4 regions of the Sulfobacillus sp. hq2 genome follow, and region 3 is predicted to be linked to each of the others. Evidence: riboswitches for the same ligand, from Rfam matches in the RefSeq annotation. Region 3 holds a riboswitch; each other region holds the start of a gene.

Region 1 (2,202 bases), on a different contig from region 3:
AAGGTCGCAGTCGGTTAATTTCGGTGAAGCTCGATCAAAATGCTGCGGTGGCGGAAGGGTAGGAGATGGCATGGCCGGAATTTGGAATCGACTCAAAGAAGGAATGAGTCGAACGCGCAATAATTTGGGCGGACGTCTGCGCGCGTTGTTTCACGGGAAAGAGTGGGACGACAATCTATGGGAAGAGTTAGAAGAAATTTTGTATGAGGCAGATTTAGGTGTTGACACCATCGAATATCTGACGGCGGCTTTGCGTGAAGCTGTCCGCACCAGGCGCCCGCGGCATGCGGATGACGTCATGGACCTCTTACGGGAAATTATGGTTGACCTATTTGATGTGCCTTCCGATCCGTCACTGTTGGATCCCCAAAGACCCAGTATCTGGCTCATGGTCGGTGTAAATGGAACGGGTAAAACCACGACGGCCGGAAAGTTTGCGGCCTTAATGAAGCGCCAAGGATATCAGGTGATATTAGGGGCTGCTGATACCTTTCGGGCCGCCGCAGTGGAACAGCTGCAAGAATGGGGCGTGCGTTCCGGGGTCGAGGTGGTGCGGCAAGCGCCCGGCGCCGATTCTGCGGCTGTGGCCTATGACACGGTGCAAGCGGCTATCGCTCGGTCCAAAGATTTAGCGATCATTGATACCGCCGGCCGCCTGCATAACAAGACTAATTTAATGCAAGAGTTGCAAAAAGTGGTTCGGGTGATCCAACGAGAACGTCCGCAGGCACCTCACCAAGTGTGGCTGGTGATTGATGCGACCACAGGTCAAAATGGGCTAGCCCAAGCGCAAGTATTCTTAGAGGCGGTCAAGGTCACGGGCATTGTGTTAACGAAGCTGGATGGAACAGCGAAAGGCGGCATAGCGTTGTCCATCAAGCGCCAATTGGGATTGCCGATCCGCTTTGTGGGCGTGGGAGAAAAAGTGGAAGATTTGCTCCCGTTTGATGCAGACAGCTATGTGCGCGCGATCTTAGGCGATTGACGCGTACTAAAGACCGATCCTATACTTAGAAGATACCTTGAAAACGCCGAATTCTCAAGGAAGCGGAGGAACCGATTTCGATTTGGGGTGAATTGCGGTGCAACGGGCAGGCTCTGAGCCCGAACCCGACAGCTAACTTCGCAGGCGTAGGGGGCTCAAGGTTAAGACATGGTATCTCTCGTTCCCCCCGGGAAATTAGGGGGGTTTTTCTTGCCCTCCGTGATGAGGGAGGTGTCCACAAGGTGATGAAAAGAGTTTTGCAGTTGTCTATGCGGGCCGATCCCTTAAATCCGTTGGATGGTGGGGAGACAGGTGGTCAGCAAGTCCTAGTACGCCAAATGGGCAGGAATTTGCAACATTTAGGTTACGCGGTCGATGTGATGACGGTGCGTCAACGTCAAGAAGTGGCGGAACGCTCGTCCTTTGGGCATTTAGGACAAGTGATACGACTCACCGGATGGGAAGATCGGGTCTGGTCGGATGATCAATGGCATAATGTGCGGGACCAATTAGTGGATCAGGTCTTGACATGGGTCAATGACCAGCACCGGGAATATTACGCCATTCACAGCCATTTTTGGATTTCGGGCATGGTCGCGCAAAAGGTGGCGGAAGTGCTCCAAGTGCCGTGGATTCATTCGCCCTATAAAATGGCAGAGTGGACGAGGCGCCCGGGCGACCGTATTTCACCGGTACGGATGCAATGGGAGCGGCAGTTGTTGACGCAAGCCCAGGCCATTGTAGTGCCATACTTAGAAGAGAGCGAAATGATTCATCAAACAGCTCCTGATGTCCCTTTGTACGTGGTCTCTCCTGGGGTTGACATTACCAATTTTTTTGTTCGTGACGCGGGTCCCTTGCTCCGGGGACTAGGCCTCTATCGTCCGCCTTTGCTCTACGTTGGCCGGTTAGAAGAGGGGCGGGGGATAAAAGAGGTGCTGGAGGTCATGGGACAGCATCCATTACCCGACGATTTGACCTTATTAGTGGTAGGAGGAAGCCCGGGTGAGGTTCTAGGAGGGCTCCCCACCAATCCGACCTTAGCCGAATTAGCGCGCCCTTTAGGCAAACACATTCGGTTCCTCGGTCCCACACCGCATCATGCCATTGCTATCTATATGGGATCGGCTGCGGCGCTGATTGCCCCCAATCAAGGGCCCACATTGGGCATGGCCGTGGTAGAAGCCATGGCCTCCGGCTGCCCGGTCATTGGGACA
Region 2 (2,202 bases), on a different contig from region 3:
AATCCCAAACTTAAAATTTCCACCACCAGCATCGGCCCATATTTGTCCACAATCAACCCTGGCAATTGGTCGGCTTCGGAATTGACAACGCGGTAAGCATCTTTATGCCCAAGTAAATCCTGTCGCATCTGCGCCGCGTCACGCACCCGGCGGCGAAACCATGCCCCATCAATCACGTCATGCACATCACGCGTGAGCAGACGAAAGGCAATTAGCGATGCCGGATTGAAAAACCCTTTGCCAACAAACCGTCCATTGACCTCGGTTAATTCGACCACCGTTCCTGGCGTTAAATCGGCATGATACATCTCTCCACGATATACCCACGGAGCCCCTTCAAGCACTCGGTGCGGTCCCGTTTTTAAACGCAGGCTCCCAGCCACAAAACCCCTCCTATTCATATCCTTAGGTAGTATAGGCTTATCGTGTGGCTTTTTACCACAGATTTCATGGGCATGATACGCCTTTATGTATCGTGTCCCTATTTTTCCTCTCTTTTCGCCCCAATATCCTCATATCTGTCGAAAATTCCCATTAGCCTTAGAATATGTCAATTTCGCCAAAGACTCCTGCTGTTACCAGCTAACGCTGTTTATCCCGGGACTATCCAGCATTTTTCGAGCTGACAGTATAAGCGCTGTCCCGTAACGTAACATGTGACGCGTATTTACGTGTTAATTCCGTCGAATCTCCTAAAAGGTGCTTCTTAGGAGTACGGAGAACCCGATGCTTTTTGGGGTGAATGATTCCGCCGGGAGTCAAGAGGACCTGTCCTCTAACCCGTCAGCTAACTCCGAAGACGCAGAACAGGAGCGAAAATATGCACAAACGTTGGATGGTGACGGCCGGAGCGGCTCTAAGTGGCAGCCTCGCACTCCTTGCCGTCGGACCCGCTTGGGCCGCAGAATTTCCCGATCTCACCATAGGCCGTGCCGGCGCCACCGTCGCCGTTGTACAACAGCAACTCAACGACCTCGGATATCACACCCCTGTAACAGGGCATTACACCGCGGCGACAGCAAGGACCGTGCGTGCCTTTCAAGCGCGCAATCATATTGCCATCGACGGCATTGCGGGTCCCATCACAGAAAAGACCTTGGTGAACGACCTAACTCAAGTGTATATGCCCATCAAGGGCTCACTCGGACAGCACATGCTTTCGCTAGGGGACTACGGTTCTGCCGTGACCACCTTGCAAGGTGATTTATCCCAATTAGGATACAATCCCGGTCCTGCCGATGGGGTCTTCAATCAACAAACAGGACGTGCCGTGCTTGCCTTTCAAGCGCACGCGGGTATTGCAGTCGATGAAGTAGTCGGTCCTCAAACGGTGCATGCCTTAATGGTCGCCATGGGCTATGCGCCGTCATCTTCCGCGGCCCCCTCCCCCTCATCAGGGAATCCGCCTTTAGCCCCTTCCACTCATAAGATGGTGCTAGGATATTACACGCAATATACGCCGCAGTCTACCGCATCGCAAACCAGCTTGTCAGAGAACCTCGGTAGCATCAACACGATTGCGCCGTTGTGGTACACGGTCCATGCCGATGGCTTGATCGGGCGCATGGGCTATCAGCGCGCTACGGTGCGTGCGTATGCCCAAGCTCATCACATTACGGTTCTCCCGTTAGTCACCAATGCTGGCGGTAATGACGCGATCCTGACGAACGCCAGCACACGCAGTGCGGTAGTCGCCGAGCTGACGCAATTGGCAGTTCAAGACGATTACCAAGGCTACAACATTGACTTTGAAGGTTTAAGTGCCCAAGACCGTTCTGGACTCAATGCCTTTATCCAGTCGCTCAGTCAATCTCTTAGCCCTTTAGGGAAAGAGGTCACGGTGGCCGTTATTCCCCGCACCTCCACGGATCCCTACGGACGCGCCTATGATTATCAATTCTTGGGGCAATACGCCACCAAAGTGGTCCTCATGACGTATGACTATCATGACATCGGCTCGGCGCCAGGGCCTGTCGCCCCTATCGGATGGGTCACTAATGTAGTCAACTACGCTTTAGCCCGCATCCCAGCTTCCAAGATTGTTTTAGGACTTGCCGCCTACGGCTATAACTGGTCTTCGGACGGCAATACCGTAGAGGTCCATGACGAGCAAGCGGTGAACCTGGCTGCCCACTACGGGGTGCCCATCACGTGGAATTCGACGTATGATGAAGCCACGTTTCAGTACCAAGCTGCGAATGG
Region 3 (2,202 bases):
GGACATTAACCCACTCAACTTCGGAGATGTCCCAAAATAACGCAGACCGGTGTTGCTCAACCAGATGGGTGAGGCGTGCTTCAACGGCTCCCGCAGTCGCAGGATTGACGCGCGCCATGGTGATATGGGGAATAATCTCTTGATGCTTACCTTCATACGGTGGATATGTTCGAAATTTTTGCCAAATCGTTTCAAATAGCGTCATCAACTCTGGCGTTACTGTGACTTTTAAGTACAAAATCATTTCGTTGGGCATTTCAAAGCGCCCCATGTTGTCAAAATAAATCCGAAAGGGCGCCATTTTACCCAGCAAACGCTTCAACTGGGGAGCCACGATCCGAGATTTTGGCTCATCGGCAAAAGGAAAATGCACCGTGACATGTGCAGGGAGTTGCCGAGCAGAAGGGTCGCTTTGCAACCTGAACGCCTCTAGCGCGTCAGGCAAGGCTACCGGAATAATTAAAGCATTACCGTCAATCAGCAATGTGTTCCCTCCACGCTCAGTATGCCTTGTCTGCAATGAACTGATTCTCGGTCAACTCCTCTGGCAAATCTTAGGGTGAAAAAACACAGAATTTATTACCTGCCGAAAAAAATTTGTCACAATAAAACCGCATTATACCGTTTATTCTAGTGACATTTTCGTGTTTCGCCAAGTTTTTTTCCATTTCCACATCTTTGCAGCCAAAACAAATGCTGGAGTTCGTCTCCCTTCGTGCTCATTGTCGTGCATACCCGCGCCAAAATGCCTAGACGCCACGTTGTGCCCGGACAAGGCATCTCGACAGATTTCCCCGTTTCTTGTGATCCCCGTTACACTATGGGGCGTTACACCGCGCCTAATTCCTTGGGAACCGGGGGATTATTCTTTGGGTGAATCCTTTTTAGGCAGGGACGCTCGTGCCCGAACCCGTAAACTAACTCCGGCGGCGCCAAACGAGAGGAGGCATTCATTGATGGGATTGTGGAAACCTTTTGCATTAGCCATATCCGCTATGAGCAGTATGTTAATGGTATCGAGTCCTACATGGGCGCAAAGCGTCACGCTACCGGAACTCGAAGCCCAACATCCCGCGATGCAGCACACCCTATCTTATTCCGACCAAGGGCATTGGGTGATGACCTTGCAGGCTGACTTACAAGATCTCGGTTTTTCGGCTGTTGGACCTGTTGATGGTATCTTTGGCCCCAAAACCGAACAAGGGGTCAAAGACTTCCAACAGGCTGAAGGTCTGCCCGTGACGGGGACCGTAGACCCTGCAACTTGGCAAGATATTCTCGCCGGATTTCATCTCACCCCGGCCTATTCGTCTTCTGAAGGCTCCGCGGTCCAAGCATCCAATGCATCCCCTCAGACGATAGACGGCAAACCGGTGGTGGCGGTCTATCATATGACGGCAACAGCCTATGGACCGAGTGCACAAGACAACTATCCCTATGGTCCTGTTGATGCATTCGGACAACCTCTGCAACCCGGCATGATCGCTGTTGACCCCAGTGTCATCCCTTTGAAATCTACCGTCTACGTCCAAGGCTATCACGATTCTGTACTGCCCCAAAGCGGCTTTCTTGGTCAAGCCATGGATACCGGCGGCGCGATTGTCGGCGACCGCATTGATATCTTTATGGACAATGGCTCCCAGACCGTAGCCAACTTTGGCATTCAGCCCGTCACTGTTTACGTGCTGGGCCAATAACTAGGCATTCTCGCGCCAAAGGATCCGTAGTCTGGGCGCGAGAATGCTATCCATCTTTAATATCCCACATAAGCCGCGCGGCCCGGCCTCCAATTTTTAAAGGCCCGAACCACGCCGACACATATTCCGTTCCGTAGCGAGAAAGTGTTGCGGTGCTTATAATAGCTATAGGGATTGTGGTTGCACGACCGATGACGAATAATTTAAGAATGTGCAACATAATACGGCTGTGGTCTGACCATAACGACCGTGTTCAGAGCGTACATCCTCAGATTCGACATGTCTCGCTCGTTCCATTCTTGCGTATGAAAGTGTTAAGTGATGTAACCTCCTTGCATCGTCAAACGTTATGGTATTGAGACAAGAGAAAAGGGAGTTGCCTGTTACGGACGCACAGGAAGAACGACGGTTTACCCAATTTATGGAGGAATATGGAGATAGAGCTTTGCGGTATGCTTTCGTCACACTGCACGTCAAAGATGACGCGGAGGACACGGCCCAAGAA
Region 4 (2,202 bases), on a different contig from region 3:
CGGAGGAATTGCCTCCTCAAGACCAGTTTCACCCGGGACATTATGACCGCGTTGTGAAAGTGCTTGATGGGGCGATTGGCGTGATGGATTAGAGACGCCGAAGGTTCCATACCCCTTGTGTCAAGAGACCAAAGTCCAAGACATGCGTAAGAAAAGAAGAGGAGAAGCAGCATATCGCTTCTCCTCTTCTTTTCTTAGTAAGGGCCCATTTATTGATTAACAAAACCTGCCCCGTAATAATGGTCGACATAAAAAGGCGCATCAAGGTTGGAAACCATGACGGTCTGACCGGGAGCTGGCGCTTCAATAAAAGCTTGGGAATATCCAAGAGATGGATCCGAACCAATATATATACCGACGTGGGAAGCACCCGGGCCGTCAGTGCTGAAGAATACAAGGTCCCCGGGTTGTAATTGCGACTCTGGTATCTTAGTAACATAGTCGTACTGGGCCCAACTGGTGCGGGGCATGGGAATTCCGTTTTGTTGGAACACATATTGCACCAAACCAGAGCAGTCAAAGCCAGTAGCCGGAGAAGTGCCTCCCCAGACGTAAGGCACGCCCAAGTACCGTTCGGCCGTTTGCACAATGGCTTGTCCAAAACTAATGGAAGCATTTTGGGCAGGCAATTGAACAGCAGCGCTCGTAGAAGCCTGTGCGCCAGAAGGAATCGCGAGGACTTGTCCTACGTTTAATACATTGGGGTTACTAAGATGATTGTACGATGCAAGAGTCTCCCAAGAAAGTCCGAATTGCTGCGCAATTCCGGCCAAAGTGTTTCCCGCTTGTACCACGTATTCGCTACGATTTCCGGAGGCGGAAGGCGCTGGAGCCGGTGTTGATGGGGCTTGCGCGGCAGGACCTGCGATGGTCAACACTTGACCGACACTGATGAAATTGGGATTGGATAAATTGTTCCAAGACATCAGTTGTGATACGGTAACGTGAAATTGAAAAGCAATTCCGCCAAGCGTATTTCCCGGTTGAACGGTATATGTTGACCGTGCGTCTGTGAACGGCAAGGCTGCGCTTGATACTGCGGTTCCGCGGTCAGCACCACCGTACCCAATGGTCAATACTTGTCCAACACGAATTTCATTGGGGTTGGCGATGTGGTTCAAGGTAGCCAGCGCTGATACAGTCGTGTGAAACTGCCACGCAATGCTGCTTAGGGTATCTCCGGGTTGTACGGTAAACATACGCGCCGACAAATACCGCGGCGTTGCGCTAGCGGAAGCTGCTGCCAGCGTGTGGGGAGAAGGGGAAGTGTAGTGAGATGTTGGAGACATTCCCATAGCGAATGGGATTGCCATTAAACCCACAGCCATACTGGCAACCGCTTTCTTAGACGGCAATAGATTCAAGAAATAGGCTCCCTTCCTTCGGGTATTGCCTTCGAGGTTAGTTCGCTGGTTCGGGCTGAAGGAGCCCTACTGTCCCAATTGTGACAGATTCACCCTGGATTTTGGTCCAGTAATCCCCCGTACGTAATTGTGCAATTACGATTCGGCGTCGTGGAGTCGCCGAAACTATACGAAAAACCGGTGATTTTGTCATTCCATGCCAAAGGCAATAAAGTGCCAAAATTGGCGATGAGAGACCAAGAAATGAAAATATAGTCCTCAGTCTCAAAATTATATATATGTGGAAGAAAATTCCAGGAGGATAAAAGCGAGGAGTATATAAATAATAACAGATAATAGGACTAGGTGCCAAGGCCATTGTTCCTCGTAAGGAATATTTGGCTTTTAGGCTCACAAGACAAGGATTTATAGAAGTTGTGCGTTAAAATTTTTTGTCGGGAGAATTTTGGTGAGAGGGGACAGGCAAAGAAATGGACGCGAGCGGCTCATTGCGTATTGCAAATGTTCGAATAGAGGGCGATTCGGAATTGCGTCAGGTCGTCATAGAAGAGGGGGTGATTCGGTCCATTCAACGCCAAGACAAAAATTTTGCAGCTGATTTAGATGCCGAAGGTGGTTTGTTGGTTCCGTCTTTGGTGGATCCGCATGTGCACTTGGATGCGGTGCTGACCGAGGGCTTTCCCGCACCTAATTACAGTGGGACTCTTATTGAAGGCATTGAGCGCTGGAGTCAGCGCAAACCTTACTTAACCGAAGAGGACGTTATTACCCGAGCGGAAGAGGCGATTCGGTGGCATATGGGGCAGGGCGTATTAAAAATTCGGTCGCATGTAGATAT

Evidence for each region. Region 3 has a riboswitch for cyclic di-AMP ahead of CO251_RS04000 (peptidoglycan-binding protein). Riboswitches for the same ligand answer to the same signal wherever they lie in the genome.
Region 1: linked by a shared signal. The riboswitch ahead of CO251_RS16550 (glycosyltransferase) and the one ahead of CO251_RS04000 (peptidoglycan-binding protein) in region 3 are both predicted to bind cyclic di-AMP.
Region 2: linked by a shared signal. The riboswitch ahead of CO251_RS01550 (peptidoglycan-binding protein) and the one ahead of CO251_RS04000 (peptidoglycan-binding protein) in region 3 are both predicted to bind cyclic di-AMP.
Region 4: linked by a shared signal. The riboswitch ahead of CO251_RS07015 (LysM peptidoglycan-binding domain-containing protein) and the one ahead of CO251_RS04000 (peptidoglycan-binding protein) in region 3 are both predicted to bind cyclic di-AMP.

What each region holds. Positions count from the first base shown of each region.
Region 1 covers NZ_NWUL01000048.1:147,204-149,405, reverse strand. Annotated here, with positions in the region: gene smc (chromosome segregation protein SMC) at 1-62, shown strand, start outside; gene ftsY (signal recognition particle-docking protein FtsY) at 71-985, shown strand; cyclic di-AMP (ydaO/yuaA leader) riboswitch at 1,020-1,147, shown strand; gene CO251_RS16550 (glycosyltransferase) at 1,231-2,202, shown strand, end outside.
Region 2 covers NZ_NWUL01000011.1:93,912-96,113, reverse strand. Annotated here, with positions in the region: gene CO251_RS01555 (class I SAM-dependent rRNA methyltransferase) at 1-383, opposite strand, end outside; cyclic di-AMP (ydaO/yuaA leader) riboswitch at 672-817, shown strand; gene CO251_RS01550 (peptidoglycan-binding protein) at 821-2,202, shown strand, end outside.
Region 3 covers NZ_NWUL01000025.1:13,454-15,655, forward strand. Annotated here, with positions in the region: gene CO251_RS03995 (2'-5' RNA ligase family protein) at 1-484, opposite strand, end outside; cyclic di-AMP (ydaO/yuaA leader) riboswitch at 827-948, shown strand; gene CO251_RS04000 (peptidoglycan-binding protein) at 957-1,697, shown strand; gene CO251_RS04005 (RNA polymerase sigma factor) at 2,074-2,202, shown strand, end outside.
Region 4 covers NZ_NWUL01000031.1:24,590-26,791, forward strand. Annotated here, with positions in the region: gene CO251_RS07010 (NUDIX domain-containing protein) at 1-92, shown strand, start outside; gene CO251_RS07015 (LysM peptidoglycan-binding domain-containing protein) at 210-1,364, opposite strand; cyclic di-AMP (ydaO/yuaA leader) riboswitch at 1,376-1,522, opposite strand; gene codA (cytosine deaminase) at 1,835-2,202, shown strand, end outside.